Regions from separate parts of the Pantoea sp. X-Soil-ISGK-285 genome, predicted to be linked through region 1. Evidence: predicted binding sites of a transcription regulator. Region 1 holds the regulator's gene; each other region holds the start of a gene.

Region 1 (4,973 bases):
GCTGAAAGCGCTACGTCGACTGCGCGACTTTGATGATGCCATTACCGCCCGCGCCCACGGTTTTCTGGATGCGGCCGATTACTATCATCGTGCCAGCGCCATGCCCTGGCTGAAGCACGCAGAGAAACCGCTGCTGATCATTCACGCCAAAGATGATCCTTTTATGAGTGATGAGGTGATCCCGCACAGCAGCCAATTATCTGCCACTATTACTTATCAACTGACACCACACGGCGGCCATGTAGGTTTTGTTGGTGGGACATTACGCCAGCCTGAAATGTGGCTGGAACAGCGTATCCCCCAGTGGATCGCCCCTTTTCTGGATAACTGATCTCGTGATTATTCCCTGGCAACAGGTCTCACCTGAGACCCTTGAAAATCTGATTGAAACCTTTGTGCTGCGCGAAGGCACGGACTATGGCGAGCAGGAACGCAGCCTGATCGACAAGGTGGCCGATGTGCGACGTCAGCTGGAAACGGGTGAAGTGGTACTGGTGTGGTCGGAACTGCACGAATCGGTCAATATCATGCCGCGCAAAGAATTTCGTGGCTGATGCACCCAACGGCATTTCGTGTTAACAATGCCTATTGCCCGACCTCACAGGGAGCTTTTCTATGTCTGCACGTCATCCCATTATCGCGGTGACTGGTTCCAGCGGCGCAGGGACCACCACCACCAGCGTGGCGTTTCGCAAAATCTTTCAGCAGCTCGATCTTCATGCGGCGGAGCTGGAAGGTGACAGTTTTCACCGCTTTACCCGCCCTGAAATGGATATGGCGATTCGTAAGGCGCGCGATTTAGGACGTCATGTCAGCTACTTCGGCCCGGAAGCCAATGACTTTGGCCTGCTGGAGCAGAGCTTTAAAGAGTATGGTCAGAGCGGACAGGGCCAGTCGCGTAAATATCTGCATACCTATGATGAAGCAGTGCCGTGGAATCAGGTGCCCGGCACCTTTACGCCGTGGCAACCGCTGCCGCAGAACACCGATATTCTCTTCTACGAAGGGCTGCACGGCGGCGTGGTAACGGCGCAGCACAACGTAGCAGAACAGGTTGATCTGCTGGTTGGCGTGGTGCCGATTGTGAACCTGGAGTGGATTCAGAAGCTGGTGCGCGACACCGGCGAGCGCGGCCATTCACGTGAAGCGGTCATGGATTCGGTGGTGCGCTCGATGGAAGATTACATCAACTTCATCACACCACAGTTCTCACGCACTCACCTCAACTTTCAGCGCGTCCCGACCGTCGATACCTCAAACCCGTTCGCTGCCCGCGCTATTCCGTCACTGGATGAGAGCTTTGTGGTGATCCACTTCCAGGCGCTGGAAGATATCGACCTCCCCTACCTGCTGGCGATGCTGCAGGGCTCGTTTATCTCGCACATCAATACGCTGGTGGTGCCTGGCGGCAAAATGGGTCTGGCGATGGAGTTGATCATGGGTCCGCTGGTGAAGCGGCTGATGGAAGGCAAACGAATAGAGTAAGAGGCCAAAAGGGCCTTTCCAGACTAATGCCAATGCCAATGCCAATGCCAATGCCAATGCCAATGCCAATGCCAATGCCAATGCAGGATGAATCTGACAGCAGCGAAAAAGCTTAACACGCAGGGAACCGGGTCAGAAGAGGAAAGCGTCCCGCGCCAGGGACGGCGCGGGCCGAGCGGCCAGGGATTGGCTTAAGCGACTTTCCGATCTGACCCGGTTCCCAGCGCAGGCACAGTCTGACAGCGGACCGACACAAACCGCTCTGACCCTGTTCAATACGCAGGCACAGTATCAAAGCGGATTCCCGGCCCAGGCACAGTCCTAAAGCAACCTGCATCAGATACTGGAAGTGAAGTTAGCAGGTCTGCAATAACCCCTGCGGCTACTACAGCTCAATCACTTCATAGCTATGCGTAATGTTGACGCCTTTACCCAGCATGATGGCCACAGAGCAATATTTTTCAGCAGAAAGATCCACAGCGCGTGAGACCGCTTTATCCTGGAGGGCTTTGCCACTCACGATAAAATGCAGGTTGATGTGCGTAAAGATTCGCGGCGCCTCTTCACGACGTTCTGAGGTCAGTTTTACTTCACAATCAGCCACATCGTTTCGGCCTTTTTGCAGAATTGATACCACGTCAATCGCGCTGCATCCGCCCGCCGCCATCAGCACCATCTCCATTGGGCTGGGCGCTTTATCACCCGAATTTCCATCCATCAGTATCTGATGGCCGGATGAGGATTCTCCGAGGAATGTCAGCCCTTCTACCCATTTCACTCTTGCCTGCATGATTTTTGCTCCGGAATACGCTGTTTTGTCGCCAGAGTACGCTTTCGCCTGGTAAACAGCAATCCAGAGAAATCCGCCCGTAGCTGAAGCGAGACAACAGAAGACAGTCGGCAAAAGCTGTGCTACAAACAGTGCTGAAAATATTTTTCGTCACCCGATGACGAAGCCGGGAAGGATGATGCGCACTGCGCCTGATGCGGCCCGAATAATTTCCTGAAATGGAAACGCTTGAAGCTTTCACCGCCTGACAGGGAAAACTGCCCCCTGTATTTTGGGCACGATTACAACAGAGGATAATAGCGAATGGTTCTCGGCAAACCGCAAACAGACCCTACACTCGAATGGTTCCTGTCCCATTGCCATATTCACAAGTATCCATCCAAAAGTACGCTGATTCACCAAGGTGAAAAAGCAGAAACGCTTTACTACATCGTGAAAGGTTCCGTTGCGGTTCTGATTAAAGATGAAGAAGGCAAAGAGATGATTCTTTCCTACCTGAATCAGGGCGATTTTATTGGTGAACTTGGCCTGTTCGAAGAAGGCCAGGAGCGCAGCGCCTGGGTACGTGCGAAAAGCGCGTGCGAAGTGGCGGAAATTTCTTACAAGAAATTCCGTCAGCTGATCCAGGTTAACCCTGACATCCTGATGCGACTCTCATCGCAGATGGCGCGTCGCCTGCAGGTGACGTCTGAAAAAGTGGGTAACCTCGCTTTCCTCGACGTAACCGGACGCATTGCACAGACCCTGCTCAACCTGGCGAAGCAGCCAGATGCCATGACGCATCCCGACGGCATGCAAATTAAAATCACTCGTCAGGAAATTGGCCAGATTGTTGGTTGTTCACGTGAAACCGTGGGCCGTATTTTGAAGATGCTGGAAGATCAGAACCTGATCTCCGCACACGGCAAAACCATCGTCGTTTACGGCACCCGCTAATTCCTGTCACCCACGGCGTGATGGCAACATCACGCCGTTATTGTTTGTGTTGGGCCGATGTGGCGTCGAATTATTTACCATCCTGAAGTTAACTACGCCTTGCGGCAAACGCTGGTGCTCTGTCTGCCGGTGGCGCTGGGCTGGCTGGCTGGCGACCTGCAAAAAGGTCTGCTGTTCTCATTAGTGCCCGCCTGCTGCAACATCGCCGGTCTGGATACCCCGCATAAACGCTTCTTCAAACGCCTGATTGTTGGCGGCAGCCTGTTTGCCCTCGGCAGCTTTCTGATGCAGTGGCTCACCCTGCATGCTATTCCGCTGCCGCTGATCCTGTTTGCTATGCCCTTATTGCTCGGCGTTACCGGGGAGATCAGCCCGCTGCATGGCCGTCTGCTGCCCGGCACCCTGATTGCCGCCATCTTTACCCTGAGCCTGATTGGCCGCATGCCAATCTATGTTCCCCCGCTGCTCTATATCGGCGGCACGCTATGGTACGGGCTCTTTAACTGGTTCTGGTTCTGGCTGTGGAAAGAGCAGCCGATGCGCGAAAGCCTGAGCCTGATCTACCGCGAGCTGGCTAACTACTGCGACGCAAAATATACCCTGCTGACGCAGCTGACCGATCCGGAAAAGGCGCTGCCGCCGCTGCTGGCTCGTCAGCAGAAAGTGGTCGATCTGATTAACACCTGTTATCAGCAGATGCATATGCTGTCGGCAAGCCGCGATCACAGCCATAAACGGCTGACGCGCGCCTTTCAGGTGGCGCTGGATCTGCAGGAACATATCTCGGTCAGCCTGCATCGGCCGGAAGAGGTGCAGAAGCTGGTCGAACAGAGCCACGCCGAAGCGGTGATCCGCTGGAATGCCAAAACCATCTCGGCCCGGTTGCGGGTGCTGGCGGATAACATTCTCTATCACCAGCTACCCGATCGCTTTGCGATGGATAAACAGCTCGGCGCGCTGGAGAAAATCGCCCATCAGCATCCCGACAATCCGGTGGGTAACTTCTGCCTTTACCACTTCAACCGCATCGCGCGGGTTCTGCGCACCCAGAAACCCCTTTATCAGCGCGATCTGATGGCTGACCGCCAGCGCCGTCTGCCGCTGTTACCGGCGCTGCGCAGTTATCTCTCGTTCCGCTCATCGGCCCTGCGCACTGCCGGCCGCTTTGCGGTGATGCTGATGCTGGGCAGCGCGCTGGCTCTGTTCTTCAACATCCCCAAACCCTACTGGATCCTGATGACCATCATGTTCGTCAGCCAGAACGGCTACAGCGCTACCCGTGTCCGCATTCAGCACCGGGCGCTGGGCACTTTTGCCGGTCTGGTGATCGCGGCTGCCACGCTGCGCATGGCGGTGCCAGAGTCGCTGGTACTGCTGATCATGCTGGCGATTACCTTTATCAGCTATCGCTTTACCCGCCAGTTCTATGGCTGGTCGATGATTGGCTTTACGGTCACGGCGGTTTACTCGCTGCAATTGCTGTCGCTGAATGGCGCGCAGTTTCTGCTGCCACGTCTCATGGATACGCTGATGGGTTGTCTGATCGCCTTTGGCGGGATGCTGTGGCTGTGGCCGCAGTGGCAGAGCGGCTTACTGCGGCAGAACGCCCATGACGCACTGGAAACCTATCAGGATGCGCTACAGCTGTTGCTGGGTGACGAACAGTCACCAGAGAAACTGGCTTATCAGCGGGTGAAGGTCAATCAGGCACACAATGCGCTGTTTAACTCACTGAATCAGGCGATGCAGGAACCCGCGTTCA
Region 2 (4,973 bases), 190 kb from region 1:
TTTATGGTGGTGCCACCCGCGCTGACGGCCCGGTTCGGCGAGGTCTGCGCGTTGCTTTCGCCTGCCTCCTCCGGATTGCTGCATAATGCGGTGGCGGAATTTCTGCGGGATGGCCACTTTATGCGGCATCTGCGGCGCATGAAGCGCGTCTATCATGAGCGGCTGGAGCAGATGATCGCGGCGCTGCATCCTCACTTTCCTGACCTGCAACGCGCCGGGCTGGCGGTGATTGTCCGTTTACCCGCCGGTTCACCGGATCAGGTGATTGCGCAGCAGGCGGTGGAGTGGGGCATGGCACCGTCGCCGCTGTCGATCTGGTATCAGCAGGCGGATCAGCGCGGTGCGGGCCTGTTACTGGGGACGGCCCATCTGCCACGTGAAGGTTATGCGCGCAGTGCCGAACGGCTAAAGGCGCTGGTCGATGCGTATCCTGCTGTCAGCCTCTGAACCAGCGACGCCAGACAAAACGGATAACAAAAAACTCCAGTGCGCCCAGCAGCAAAAACCAGACGCAAAACACCACCGTGTAGAGCTGATTCAGGTCCTGCAAATGGAACATCTGCAACAGATGCTGCGCCACCGTCACGCTAAAGGCGGGCGCGGGCAGCAGCAGCGCCGAGAGAAAGCCCAGCAATAAAATGCCACCAGGCACGATCAACGTTTCAAAAGGGTTATTCATAACCAGTATCCCATATTTATCAGCCCGGCATTTTCCGGTAAACGGCGACACGGTTCAATGGTGGCGCGCTGCTTCGTGCGCATCCGGCATGCTACATGGCCAGAGAAATGGTCAGAAAACGCTTTGCTACCATCGACTTAGCTCGATTCATAGCGGATGATAAGAGTTATAGCCTTTGCTATACTTAAATCCCTGATTTTACTGTCTTTTTATCTTTGGGTTTGCATGGTAGACTGCGCCCACTTTTTCATAACTGAACACTTTGTGTGGTGAATTCAGCGTGAATTGCCGCTTTTTCGCCCCAGGTGAATAAATCATGACCTTTATTGCCACTTTAATTCTTGCGCTGGGCATGTCGATGGACGCGTTTGCTGCTGCTCTGGGCAAAGGTGCCACATTGCATCGTCCCGGTTTTAAAGAAGCGCTGCGTACCGGTCTGATTTTCGGCTCAATTGAAGCGCTGACGCCGCTGATTGGCTGGGCGCTTGGCCTGGCCGCCAGCCGTTACATCATGGCGTGGGATCACTGGGTTGCCTTCATCCTGCTTGCGTTTCTGGGTGGCCGAATGATGATGGAAGGCTTCCGTCAGACTGCTGTTGCAGAACCCTGTGAAGCTCCGCAAAGTCATGGCTTTATGGTCCTGGCGACAACTGCCGTCGCGACCAGCCTGGATGCGCTGGCTGTTGGTGTGGGTCTGGCTTTCCTGCAGGTGAACATCATTACTACCGCGCTGACCATTGGTGCAGCCACTACGGTGATGGCGACGACTGGCGTATTAGTCGGGCGCTTTATCGGTCCGATCCTGGGCAAATGGGCGGAAGTGCTGGGTGGAGTAGTGCTGATTGCCGTCGGCTCTACCATTCTGTTGCAGCATCTCGGCTACACCGCGTAGGGCTTTTGCACATAAAACCGCCATTTTTGTGATCTGGTTCAAATTTATTTGCTGTTAAAACGCACAGGAGCTATACTTTTTCGGTATATGTTCAACTAAATTTGAATCAGGTGTTCCATGAAACGTATTTTTAAACACGTGTTCCGCGCTTACGTTGAGACGTTCAAACACGTACCGCCGGGTGCCATGTACTAAGCACCCCGCAAGAAACCCTCGATAATCGCGGTCAGGGATCGACCTGTGATTATCACCTTTTCTGCTTTTTCTGCTTTTTCTGCCTTTGCTTCTGCTGATTTAAACCCGCGTTTTTGCACTTCGGGTGCATCCTGTTTGTTGCAACTCCTCTCCTTCTGATTTTCCCGTTATGCGTCACTTTGAGCCAGAAAAGACGTTGCTGCAGTGATCTAATCTGCCCGGGAGATTTCCGGATGCCAGACAAAATGGCGGCATACCTTAAACAGGAAACAAGCACTTTTAATGGGTCACGGGATTGCCTGTGCCGAAACAAAGATTCACGGTTAACCCTGATGATTCTTCCTGAATATTTCAGTAAACCATTCGATAAAAACCCGGACCTTAGGCGGAAGATAGCGTCGGTCAGGGTAGAGTATAGAAACCGGTTTCGTCACAGTCGCATAACCCGATAATACTTCCTTCAGCTGGCCTGTTTCGAGGCAGGGCTTTAATGCCGTATATAATGCGTGAAGCATGCCGAGGCCCGCCACGCCACAGGAAAGAAGGACGTCAGAATTGTTAACTCGTATGCTGCTTCCCGGATGCCGTGAAACAATTTCGCCATTCATGACAAATTTCCATTCCTGGATGTCCCGACTGTGTTCATTAAAAAAATAAATGGCTTTATGATCTTTAAGGTCATCAGGCGTTAAAGGGGTGCCATATTTATCCAGATAAGAGGGTGCTGCACAGGTGACCATCTGCAGGCTGCCCATTCTGCGCGAAATAAAATTCGAATCAGCAAGCTCACCGAGACGAATAACACAGTCCACACCCTCTGTAATTAAATGGGTCAGGCGATCTGAAGCGGTTAAGACTATTTCAATTTCAGGATATAAAGCCTGAAACTCGCTTAATTGTGGGATCAGGATACTGTGCGCCAGCGCCAGTGGAACATCAATGCGCAGCTGGCCACGAGGTCGCTGATTTGAAGAGTAAGAAGCCATTATATCGCTGGCATCACTCAGCAGCGTTTTAGCCCGCTGATAAATTTCCTCCCCTTCAACGGTCACACTCAGACTGCGCGTTGTGCGGTGCAATAGCTTAACGCCAAGCTTGTCTTCCAGTTGTTGTACGGACTTACTGACCGCAGGGCGATGCAGCTGCAAGGCGTCAGCGGCCCGGGTGAAACTACGGAATTCAACGACGTGAACAAAAATATCCATCAATTCCAGCATGTTAGAGCGCATCATTTAACTCCGCAAAAAATATTCCTGCCGAAATAGTGTATTGCGGATTATATCTCATTCCGATTGTTTCTCCTGCAGTAACACTGAAGTCCTTTTACGTGGCTTTTTACGCCTCCCTGCTTTTTTTATCATCGTCCTATTCGATGCATACACATGGGAAATGACAAAATGAAAGCATGGTTACTGAAAGATTTTGGCCTTAAAAACTTAAAGCTTGAAGAGGTGGAAACGCCTGTACCTGGTCCGGGTGAACTTCTGGTTAAAGTTGGCGCGGTGTCTCTGAACTTCAGGGATAAGGCAATAGTAGAGGGCTTCTATGAGCCTCATCTGGTTCCAAAGCCACTGATTCCTGTCTCTGATGCCACGGGTACCGTTGTTGCCACGGGGCAGGGTGTGTCCCGTTTTAGCACGGGTGATCGCGTTAACTCGCATCTCTATTCACGCTGGTTAGAGGGTGAACCTGCGGCCGATGAGCCAGCATGGTGTATTGGAATGCCGTTACCCGGCGGGCTGGCTGAGTACATGATTATTCATGAGGACAGCGCAGTTAAAGCGCCTGACAGCATGACCGATGAAGAAGCTTCTACACTTCCCATCGCTGCGCTTACGGCATGGTACTCGCTAATGGATATCGGCAATCTGCAGCCCGGTCAGACCGTGCTCGTACAGGGAACCGGTGGCGTATCGGTCTTCGCTGCTCAGATAGCGCATGCCTATGGTGCACGTGTCATTGCCACCTCCAGTAACGATGCAAACCTTGAGCGCATTAAATCACTGGGAGCAGATGAAGGGATTAACTATAAAAAATACCCTGAGTGGGAAAGAAAAGTGCTTGAAATGACTGATGGTAAAGGCGCTGACGTAACGATAGATGTCGCCGGGGGCAATGGCATCAATCAGTCAATTGCTGCGACAAAAGTTGCCGGTACGATTGCTCAGGTAGGATTTCTTACCGGCCAGACAGCACAACTTGATTTGATGCCGTTAATTTTCCGTCAGACAAAAATCCGGGGCATTGCGGTTGCACCACGCTCCTCGTTTGATCGGATGAATCCGTTCCTCAATAAACATAATATTAAACCCGTCATTGAACAGGTTTACAGCTTTAATGAGGCGGTTGAAGCCTTCCGGCATCTCTCCCGTGGTGCATTTGGCAAAATCGTCATCAGAATTAGCGACTGATAACGACTTTTCATTCCTCAATTCTGGCAGTTTTTACTGACTGCCAGATACTTTTGGTATCCCATTCTCACCGCGTTAAACCCCTTCTCAAAGCGTGCTTATATTCCTTCTGCACATCGTCAAAAGGGCCGCTTTCTGTATAACCGCGACCGGCAGCGGTGAATTACTTTTGCGGGTGGATAAACCGAAAAGTACGGACAATTTTCGCCCGGCAAAAACGCTCCTGTCTTAAATCGCATCGGCCACAAATTCAATAAATGTCCGTACTTTCGAATTGAGTGCCGAACGTTCGGTGACACAGGCATAGATATTCATCGGCAGGGACTCAATGGTGCTCTCGCCACTGTGACCTGGCCAGGCCAAAGGCCTTAGCAGACCGCTGTCTATCAGTGGCTGAGCAACAAAACTTGCCAGACGGGCAATGCCGCCGCCGTTTACGGCTATTCTGGCGATGATATCAATATCATCGCTGATAAAACTGGGGTTGAGTTTTGCATTAACAGGCTGTCCGTTGACCATAAACGTCCATGGCAGAAACCGTCTGTCGGTGGGATAGCGGAAAACCAGGCAGGCGTGCTGGCTAAGTTCTCCAGGCGTCTGAGGCGTACCAGCGCGATCAAGATAAGCGGGAGCCGCACAGAATATAAAGGGTAACGATGCAATTTTTCTGGCGATCAGTTGATCATTCAGCTGTGCTTCAATGCGGATACTGACATCGACGCCTTCCAGGCGATGATCGACGTTGCGATCGGTACTGATCAGTTCAATATCTATATCGGGGAAAGACGCTTTGAAA
Region 3 (4,973 bases), 570 kb from region 1:
CTCAACCCGCCCTGCAACAGGGTGAGCTGGATGTGGTGCTGACCTCCGATATCCTGGCGCGCTCGGGTCTGTTCTACTCCCCGATGTTTGATTATGAAGTGCGGCTGGTGCTGGCAACGGATCACCCGCTGGCGCAGGTTGAGCAGATTTCGCCGGAAGATCTCGCCGATGAGGTGTTGATGATCTATCCGGTGCAGCGTCAGCGTCTGGATATCTGGCGTCACTTCCTGCAACCTGCAGGCGTCAGTCCGGCACTGAAAAGTGTGGATAACACCCTGCTGATGATTCAGATGGTCTCGGCACGTATGGGGATTGCCGCGCTGCCGCACTGGGTGGTGGAGAGTTTTGAGAAGCAGGGTCTGGTGGTCACCCGCACGCTGGGCGATGGCCTGTGGAGCCGTCTTTATGCGGCCGTGCGCGAAGGGGAGCAACGTCAGCCGGTGCTGGAAGCGTTTATCCGCTTTGCCCGTCAGCACGCCTGTGAGCATCTGCCTTTTGTGCGCGACGCCGCGCTGCCCGGTGCGGTGTTGCAGCGATAATCTGGCGGGCACAAACCTGCGCGAAGGCGGGCAAAATCCCCTATAATGCGCAGCCTGTCGACTGACCACGAGAAGATTTCACCATGACTAACAATGATATTCTGCGCAGCGTGCGCTATATGCTCAACCTGAGCGATGCCAAAATGGTGGAGATTTTTGCGCTGGCGCAATGTGACGTGCCGCTGGCGGATATTCAGGCGTGGCTGAAAAAAGATGACGATGCTGCGTTCCGTCCCTGCCCCGATGTGCTGATGGGTTATTTCCTGAATGGCCTGATCTTCTACCGTCGCGGCAAAAGTGAAGATGCGCCCGCGCCGTCGATTGAGCGCAAGATGACCAATAACATCTTCATGAGAAAGCTGCGTATCGCTTTTGATCTGAAAACCACCGACATCCCTGATGTACTGAAACGCGTGAATTTTACCGTTTCACAGGCTGAGATTGGTGCGATTTTCCGCAAACCTGATCATAAGAACTACCGCGAATGCGGCGATCAGATTCTGCGTAACTTCCTGAAAGGGCTGGCGATGATTCAGCGTCCTAAGAGTGAGAAGCCTGCCTGATATCGTGCCATCCAGTCGGAAATAGCGGGTTGCTGCGTAAAGACGGCGTAAATCCATCCCTGGAGCCTCGACCGCCGCATCCTTGCGGCGGACGCTTTACTTCTCAACCCGCCATCCCCTCCTTCATATTCGCTCTGAGCCCCTGGTTCAACTGCGATGATGCTGTTAAGTCTCCAGGGCTGGCGCGTCTGAAGAGCGAAGCGTCCGGGCCAGGGATGGCCCGGCCGATCCACAGGGATGTGAGATTCCTTCGCGATCGGACGCGCCAGCCCGGGAGGCCGCTCCCATGCAACAGCCCTGTTTATGATCGGTCACTGCGCCCCACCACCCAGCGCTTATGCACCCACAGCGAGGCGAGGATCACCAGCGCGCCCGCAATAAAGCTTGGCCAGTGCGGTTTCTCCTGCCAGATAGCCAGATTCACCAGCAGCCCGGCAGGAACGTGCATGTTATTCATAATGCCCAGCGTGCCGGCATCGACCTGGGTCGCACCATAATTCCACATAAAATAGCCGAGACCGGAAGCCGCAATGCCCAGCCAGACCAGAATGCCCCACTGCAATGAGGTGGTCGGCAACTTCTGCGGATTGCCCCAGGCGCACCAGGCGATCACCGCAATCAACACCGCACCCAGATAGAACCAGGAGAAGGCGGTGTGCTGCGGCATCGGGCGGGTCTCCTGCAGACGCTTATAGCCCACCATTCCCGCCGCAAAGCAGATATTTGCCAGTTGCACTAACAGCAGACCAAACCAGAAATGATCGCTGACTTTGTCATAGCGAATAATGGCCGCACCTGCCACAGCCAGCAGTGCACTGAAGATATAACCCATGCGCAGTGGACGACGGCTGATCAGATCGTAAATCAGCGTCACATAAAGCGGCGTCATCACCGTGAACAGCAGGAATTCCGACACGCTAAGGTAGAGATAGGCTTCGAAACTCAGCAGATACATCACGCCCAGCTGCAGCATCCCGACCAGCATGTAAAGCAACAGCGTTGAAGGGCGATGACCACGCCAGCGCAGGAAAGGTAAAAATACCAGCGCAGCCAGCGCCAGTCGCATCAGTACAGAGAACCAACTGTCCACCTGCCCGGCAAGGTATTCGCCAATCAGACTGAACGAAAAGGCCCACAGAATGGTGGTAATAATCAATAAAAACACGGTGACGACCCCGAAATTAACAGGCCGTCAGTGTAAACAATGTGCTGCCATCAGGCTGTGAAATCTGGTTGACATCTGATTACAAACCAGGCGATCAGAATAGCCATCGGAAAAGGGCTTTAGCTTCCTGACATAACTGTCTGCAGAAAGATCTTTCAGCCAGATAAAATGCGCGAAATGATCCATCGCATGATCACTTCCGCTCCAGAATGTAATAAAAGTGTAACAAATGTGTCATTCATCACAGTAACGTTGCGCAACTAACACTATTCTTTGCGCGAAATGGAACATTCTGCGTCCATTTTCTTCTGCTCTTTTCCTGCCCCAACCTGCTGGGAATTAAAAACCATAATGTGCCCTGGAGGGCCTCACTGATGCTGAGCATTTTTAAACCTGCACCACGTCAGCCGCAGGTGGCGGAGGATCACGTTGATCCGCTCTACCGTCGTCTGCGCTGGCAAATTTTCATCGGGATCTTCTTTGGTTACGCCGCCTACTATCTGGTCAGAAAAAACTTCGCACTCGCCATGCCCTACCTGGTAGAGCAGGGTTTTTCACGTGGCGATCTCGGTTTTGCCTTATCCGGCATATCCATCGCCTACGGCTTTTCAAAATTCATCATGGGATCGGTCTCTGACCGCTCAAACCCGCGCGTCTTCTTACCGGCAGGCCTGATTCTGGCTGCGACAGTGATGCTGATCATGGGATTCGTTCCCTGGGCCACCTCCAGCATTATGGTGATGTTCGTGCTGCTGTTTATCTGCGGCTGGTTCCAGGGCATGGGCTGGCCACCTTGTGGACGTACCATGGTTCACTGGTGGTCGCAGAAAGAGCGCGGCAGGATCGTTTCGGTCTGGAACTGCGCCCATAATGTCGGCGGCGGTATTCCGCCTCTGCTGTTCCTGCTCGGTATGGCGTGGTTCAACGACTGGAAAGCGGCACTCTATATGCCGGCGTTTGGCGCCATCGCCATTGCGATTCTGGCCTTTGCGCTGATGCGTGATACGCCGCAATCCTGTGGTCTGCCACCGATTGAAGAGTACAAAAACGACTATCCGCCCGACTATGATGCCAGCCACGAAGAGGAGCTGACGGCTAAACAGATCTTCATGAAATATGTGCTGCCGAACAAGCTGCTGTGGTACATCGCGCTGGCCAACGTGTTTGTTTATCTGCTGCGCTACGGCATTCTCGACTGGTCGCCGACCTATCTCAGAGAAGTAAAACACTTCACGCTGGATAAATCGTCGTGGGCTTACTTCCTGTATGAGTATGCGGGGATCCCCGGAACGCTGCTGTGCGGCTGGATGTCGGACAAAGTGTTCCGCGGTAATCGCGGTGCGACCGGGGTGTTCTTTATGACGCTGGTAACCATCGCGACCGTGATCTACTGGCTTAACCCGGCGGGCAATCCTGGCGTCGATATGGCCTGTATGATTGTGATTGGCTTCCTGATCTACGGTCCGGTGATGCTGATTGGTCTGCACGCGCTGGAGCTGGCCCCGAAAAAAGCGGCGGGGACAGCGGCGGGCTTCACCGGCCTGTTCGGCTATCTGGGTGGATCGGTGGCGGCCAGCGCCATTGTCGGTTACACCGTCGATTACTTCGGCTGGGACGGCGGCTTCATGGTGATGATTGCTGGCTGTGTGCTGGCGGTTATCCTGCTGTTACTGACCATGGTCAGCGAACACAAACACAAAAAGACCCCTGCCTGACGGCAATAAAAAAAGGGCCGGATATCCGGCCCTTTTTTTGCGCTGACGGCTTAAGCAAGATAGAGCGTGCGCAGCGTCTGCGGCACGGCATCATCGGCATTTGAACCGATCACATCCAGCTCCGGCAGCGTATCTTTCAACCGCTGATGGGCGTTCTGCATGATAAAGCCCTTACCCGCCATGCTCAGCATCTCCACATCGTTCATGCCGTCGCCAAAGGCGATACAGCTTTCCAGTGAATGGCCCAGCGTTTTCGCGACCGCTTCCAGCGCATGCCCTTTCGACACGCCGCCCGCCATCACTTCCAGACAGGTAGGCAGTGAGAAACTGACGTTAACCCGATCGCCCCAGCGCGCTTCAATCGCCTGTTCCAACGGGATCAGATGCTCGGGATTTTCGCAGGTGAAAAAGACCTTGCTGATATTATCGGTTGGCAGCAGACCCGGCTCATAGACCTGATAGTTGAACACCGACTCGCGGAAATAGTCCTGCTCAGCCGGGCTTGAGCGGCTGACAAACCACTCATCGTCGCGGTAAACGTGGGTCAGGATATCGCTGTGATGATATTGCAGGCCAAACAGATCGCTGGCGATATCCTCATCCAGATTATGACTGAACACCAGTTCGCCCTCTGCGTTGTGCACGCGCGCGCCGTTTGAGGTGATCATATAGGCCGGAATCGCCAGGCTGTCGCGCATCTGTCCGACATCGATATGATGACGGCCGGTGGCGAATATAAAGTGAATATCTTTCGCGACCAGCTGCTGCAGCGTTTCACGCGCAAAAGGGGTCAGACGATGTTCGGGAGAAAGCAGCGTGCCATCCAGATCGGATGCAACGATGTGATACATGAAAACCTCGGGTATCTGGTTCTGCCGGCCTTAACCGGTCGGATAAATAACGTCAGTGGTGCGAGGAAAAGAAGTCGACCACTGCATTGAGTGCTTCGGCGCGCATCTCATCCTTTTCAAACAGGATCTCATGACGCGCA
Region 4 (4,973 bases), 1.2 Mb from region 1:
GATCCGCCAGGATCTCTGTCACTTTGAAGGTAATGCGCAGGCGATCCGGATGGTGCATACGCTGCTGCAACTGAATCTCAGTTATTCTCAGGTCGCCTGCATCCTGAAATATACCGCGCCTGCCTGGTGGCAGGGGGAAAAGCCCGCCGAATTTAGCGTACTCATGAAGAAGCCTGGGTTTTATCTCTCTGAGCAGGATTATATTGCCGACCTGCGTGCTGCCACCAATATGGAAGAGCACCACCGTTTTCCGCTGACTTATATAATGGAAGCTGCGGATGATATCTCCTATTGTATTGCTGATTTGGACGACGCTGTAGAAAAAGATATCTTTAATGTTGAAAGTTTGTATGAGTTTCTCAATAAAGCCTGGGGGCCGGTTAAAAATAATGACGCTTTCAGCCGGACTATTGGCGAAGCCTGGCGTGAAGCCTGCAGTAAAAAACGCCGAAGCCGCAGCGATCAATTTTTTATGTCACTCCGCGTAAATGTTCAGAGCGTGCTGGTAAGCTATGCGGTGAAACGTTTTGTTGATAATCTTCCTGCTATATTCGATGGAAGTTTTAACCATGCGCTACTGGAAGATGAGGGTGAAGAGGGCCGCTTACTGCAATTGTTTAAAACCGTTGCGCGCCAGCAGGTCTTTAATCATTCTGAAGTAGAGCAGCTGGAGTTGCAGGGTTACCGGGTGATTAAAGGGCTGCTGGAGATCTATCAGCCGCTGATGCGCCTTAATTACGAAGCCTTTACCACGCTGATAAATGAAGATTTCCTGCGTCAGCATCCGATCGAAACCCGGCTTTTTCATAAGCTCTCGGGTAAACACCGTAAAGCCTATTTGCATAAGATGCGTAATCTGGTTGTAGAACATAAATATCAGCGTCTGTTGTGGGAACGTTATTATCGCTTCCGGCTCATTCAGGATTATATCAGTGGTATGACCGATCTCTATGCCTGGGATGAGTACCGACGACTGATGGCGGTAGAATAAGCCGCCAATTGTAAAGAGCGCGAATAAATTTTTACTTTTGCCTTAAACTTTTAAAGGAACTTCGCGCTAAAACATTTATCTCACCTTTCGACCACAGCAATGGTCTGAACAGTAATCTTATTGAGAAACGAAAAATGAAAAAAAAGACCTTAATGTTAAGTGCGCTGGCGTTGAGCCTGAGCATGGCGCTCGCCCCTGTTACTGTTTCTGCTGCGCAAACGGCCTCTTCCGATAGCCTGCAACAGCCAAGTCTGGCACCGATGCTGGAGAAGGTGATGCCGTCTGTGGTCAGTATCAGCGTCGAGGGGACCACCACGGTGAAAACCCCGCGTATGCCGCAGCAATTTCAGCAATTCTTTGGCGACAATTCGCCATTCTGCCAGGATGGTTCCCCGTTCCAGGGTTCACCGATGTGCCAGAACGGCGACGGTGCAGGCGGTAACGGCGGCGCGCCAGTGCCTGATACCCAGCAGGAAAAATTCCGTGCTCTGGGATCGGGTGTCATCATTAACGCTGACAAAGGCTATGTGGTAACTAATAACCACGTCGTGAATAATGCCACCAAAATTCAGGTACAGCTCAGCGACGGTCGTCGCTATGACGCCAAAGTCATCGGTAAAGATCCCAGCTCTGACATTGCCCTGATTCAGCTGCAGGAAGCCAAAAATCTTACCGCAGTCAAAATCGCTGACTCTGACAACCTGCGCGTCGGCGATTATACCGTGGCGATCGGCAACCCTTATGGTCTGGGTGAAACGGTCACCTCAGGTATCGTCTCCGCGCTGGGACGCAGTGGCCTGAACGTGGAAAACTACGAAAACTTTATCCAGACAGATGCGGCCATTAACCGGGGCAACTCCGGTGGTGCGCTGGTTAACCTCAACGGTGAACTGATCGGGATTAACACCGCCATTCTGGCGCCTGATGGCGGCAACATCGGTATCGGCTTTGCTATCCCCAGCAACATGGTGAAAAACCTGACGGCACAGATGGTCGAGTTTGGTCAGGTGAAACGCGGCGAGCTGGGCGTGCAGGGGACTGAGCTGAACTCCGAGCTGGCAAAAGCGATGAAGGTCGACGCACAACGTGGTGCCTTTGTAAGCCAGGTGCTGCCAGACTCAGCGGCCGCCAAAGCCGGTATTAAGGCGGGCGACGTCATTGTGTCGATGAACGGTAAACCGCTGAGCAGCTTTGCTTCGCTGCGTGCGGAAGTGGGCTCACTTCCGGTTGGCACCACCCTGAAACTGGGGCTGCTGCGTGACGGCAAACCGGTCGATGTCTCTGTTAAGTTGCAGCAGAGCAGCCAGTCAAAAGTGCAGTCCGCGACCATCTACACTGGCATTGAAGGCGCCGATCTCAGCAATATCGAAGCGGGTACCAAAGGTGTCCGGGTTGATAACGTGAAACCGGGCAGTGCTGCGGCGCGTATCGGCCTGAAAAAGGGCGATGTGATTCAGGGCGTTAACCAGCAGGTGGTAACCAACCTGGGTGAGCTGCGCAAAGTTCTCGACAGCAAGCCGTCCGTTCTGGCGCTGAATGTGAAACGCGGCGACAGCAGTATCTATCTGCTGATGCAGTAAGCGAACAGCAACGGATGAAGAGGCGGACTGCGGTCCGCCTTTTTTATGTCCACTTTCTGCCTCGTCAGAGTGTGATGCTCACCGCAAATTCGGCAAATGACGGCCTGGCTCTGTGCAATTGCACAATGTTCTGCGTGCTGTGCATGCGTATTCTGTTTCTCCCCCCTCTTTTCAGGAGTAATGGATGGCTACCTATCACCTTGATGCCCGGCTGGCACAGGATATCGTGGCGCGCACCATGAAAATTATTGACAGCAATGTCAACGTGATGGATGCGCGGGGCCGGATTATCGGCAGCGGTGACCGGGAACGTATTGGGGAGTTGCACGAAGGTGCACTGCTGGTGCTCTCTCAGGGGCGCGTTGTCGACATCGATGAGGCCGTGGCTAAACATCTCCATGGCGTGCGGCCTGGCATTAACCTGCCGCTGCGCATTGATGGTGACATCGTCGGGGTGATCGGCCTGACCGGTGAGCCGCTGGCGCTGCGGCATTATGGCGAGCTGGTCTGCATGACCGCAGAGATGATGCTGGAGCAGGCCCGGCTGCTGCATATGCTGGCGCAGGACAGCCGTCTGCGTGAAGAGCTGGTGCTGAACCTGATCCGCAGCGATACCCTGTCGCCACAGCTGACCGAATGGGCGCAGCGGCTCGGTATCGATCTCAATCAGCCGCGTGTGGTCGCCGTGGTGGAAGTGGATAGTGGTCAGCTCGGCGTCGACAGCGCGATGTCAGAGCTACAGCAGCTGCAAACGCTGCTGACCACGCCGGAGCGGGACAATCTGATCGCGATTGTGTCACTGACCGAAATGGTGGTGCTGAAACCGGCCCTTAATGGGCATGGGCGTCACGATCAGGAAGATCATCGCCGCCGCGTAGAGCAGTTACTACAGCGGATGAAAGAGAGCGGTCATCTTCGGATGCGTATCGCGCTGGGCAACTTCTTTACCGGACCCGGCAGCATCGCACGCTCTTACCGGACGGCGCGCACCACGATGATGGTGGGCAAGCAACGTATGCCCGAGGTGCGCAGCTATTTTTATCAGGATCTGGTGCTGCCCGTGCTGCTCGACAGCCTGCGGGGTGGCTGGCAGGCCAATGAGCTCGCCCGGCCACTGGCGAAGCTCAAGAGCATGGATAACAACGGCTTGCTGCGCCGCACGCTGATCGCCTGGTTCACCCATAACGTCCAGCCGAGCGCCACCGCGCGTGCGCTGTTCATTCATCGTAATACGCTGGAATACCGGCTGAACCGGATTTCTGAACTGACCGGACTGAATCTTGGCCATTTTGATGACAGGCTGTTGCTCTATGTTGCTTTGCAACTGGATGAGCAGGGCTGAAGTGCAGATTTGCGGCATAAAAAAGGCCAGCAATGCTGGCCTCTCTGGTCGGGCAGGGAATTAACGACCGTTACGGGTTAATTTTTCCAGATCCGATTCAATTTCAGTGATCTTGTGGGAAACCACGCTTTCCAGGTGACGCAGGTCATCCAGAATTTTGCGTTTCAGATCCACTTCAACCTGATCGCGCTGGCAAATCTGGTCCAGTTCATCGATGACATAACGCAGATTCGGGCTGATTTCCTGAACTTCTTTGTAGCCCTGGGTCGCGTGATCGGCAACAACCGTTTTGCGCTGGCGCGGATATTTGAATTTGACGCTCTTCGCGAAAAACTCACCTTTATCTTTGCGGAAGTAGATTTTCAGAATGTCGTTATTGGCTTCCTGACGCAGGCTATAGCGGTCAATGTCGTCCGGGTTACTGATACCTAAGCTTTTCAGATTGTCATACATAGCGTTGTTTCCATCAAAAGTGAGAAGCGCGCAGACTTGTTCATGACGTCCGTCAACTGTAGACATAAATAAGCGGGATGAACATTGCGCGACAGGATTTAACTGGCGCGGATTATGACCTGGATAAAAACTAAACGCACCAGTTAATTCGCGACGCGAAGCATGTTGTTCAGGAATCACTGTAAAGAAAAGATGACGGGCTGGAAACCAGCCCGTCACTTAAATCAGTCGATGGTGCGCAGCAGTTCGTTGATGCCTGTTTTGCCCAGCGTTTTCGCATCCACTTTCTTCACGATTACGGCACAGTAGAGGCTGTAGCTGCCATCTTTAGAGGGCAGGTTACCTGAGACCACCACGGATCCCGCAGGAACACGGCCGTAATGCACTTCGCCGGTCTCGCGGTCATAGATTTTGGTGCTCTGACCGATGTAAACGCCCATTGAGATCACGGAACCTTCTTCAACAATCACGCCTTCAACGATTTCAGAGCGCGCGCCAATGAAGCAGTTATCTTCGATGATGGTCGGGTTCGCCTGCAGCGGCTCCAGCACGCCACCGATACCCACGCCGCCAGAAAGGTGAACGTTTTTACCAATCTGCGCACAGG

Evidence for each region. The regulator CRP, encoded in region 1, controls carbon source genes, mostly activating them, when cyclic AMP is high. The targets are predictions, from matches to a motif close to ATGTGANNNNNNTCACAT.
Region 2: azuC (stress response protein AzuC) is a predicted target of CRP. The motif match lies at 1,598-1,615, and genes of this name have one in related genera.
Region 3: glpT (glycerol-3-phosphate transporter) is a predicted target of CRP. The motif match lies at 2,497-2,514, and genes of this name have one in related genera.
Region 4: AC6I8B_RS03745 (CdaR family transcriptional regulator) is a predicted target of CRP. The motif match lies at 2,641-2,658, and genes of this name have one in related genera.

Annotation. Positions count from the first base shown of each region.
Region 1 is NZ_AP035938.1:3,712,699-3,717,671, forward strand. It holds gene AC6I8B_RS17580 (hydrolase) at 1-331, shown strand, start outside; gene AC6I8B_RS17585 (YheU family protein) at 336-554, shown strand; gene AC6I8B_RS17590 (phosphoribulokinase) at 616-1,485, shown strand; gene AC6I8B_RS17595 (OsmC family protein) at 1,871-2,275, opposite strand; gene crp (cAMP-activated global transcriptional regulator CRP) at 2,579-3,211, shown strand; gene AC6I8B_RS17605 (YccS/YhfK family putative transporter) at 3,269-4,973, shown strand, end outside.
Region 2 is NZ_AP035938.1:3,897,799-3,902,771, reverse strand. It holds gene pdxR (MocR-like pyridoxine biosynthesis transcription factor PdxR) at 1-447, shown strand, start outside; gene AC6I8B_RS18450 (DUF1158 domain-containing protein) at 437-679, opposite strand; gene mntP (manganese efflux pump MntP) at 996-1,571, shown strand; gene azuC (stress response protein AzuC) at 1,689-1,766, shown strand; gene AC6I8B_RS18435 (LysR family transcriptional regulator) at 2,090-2,995, opposite strand; gene AC6I8B_RS18430 (zinc-dependent alcohol dehydrogenase family protein) at 3,164-4,177, shown strand; gene AC6I8B_RS18425 (LysR family transcriptional regulator) at 4,406-4,973, opposite strand, start outside.
Region 3 is NZ_AP035938.1:204,092-209,064, reverse strand. It holds gene metR (HTH-type transcriptional regulator MetR) at 1-539, shown strand, start outside; gene AC6I8B_RS00920 (YehS family protein) at 623-1,102, shown strand; gene AC6I8B_RS00915 (carboxylate/amino acid/amine transporter) at 1,404-2,267, opposite strand; gene glpT (glycerol-3-phosphate transporter) at 2,642-3,982, shown strand; gene yigL (sugar/pyridoxal phosphate phosphatase YigL) at 4,033-4,833, opposite strand; gene pldB (lysophospholipase L2) at 4,886-4,973, opposite strand, start outside.
Region 4 is NZ_AP035938.1:826,957-831,929, forward strand. It holds gene dgt (dGTPase) at 1-991, shown strand, start outside; gene degP (serine endoprotease DegP) at 1,126-2,571, shown strand; gene AC6I8B_RS03745 (CdaR family transcriptional regulator) at 2,756-3,913, shown strand; gene AC6I8B_RS03750 (DUF3461 family protein) at 3,974-4,366, opposite strand; gene dapD (2,3,4,5-tetrahydropyridine-2,6-dicarboxylate N-succinyltransferase) at 4,591-4,973, opposite strand, start outside.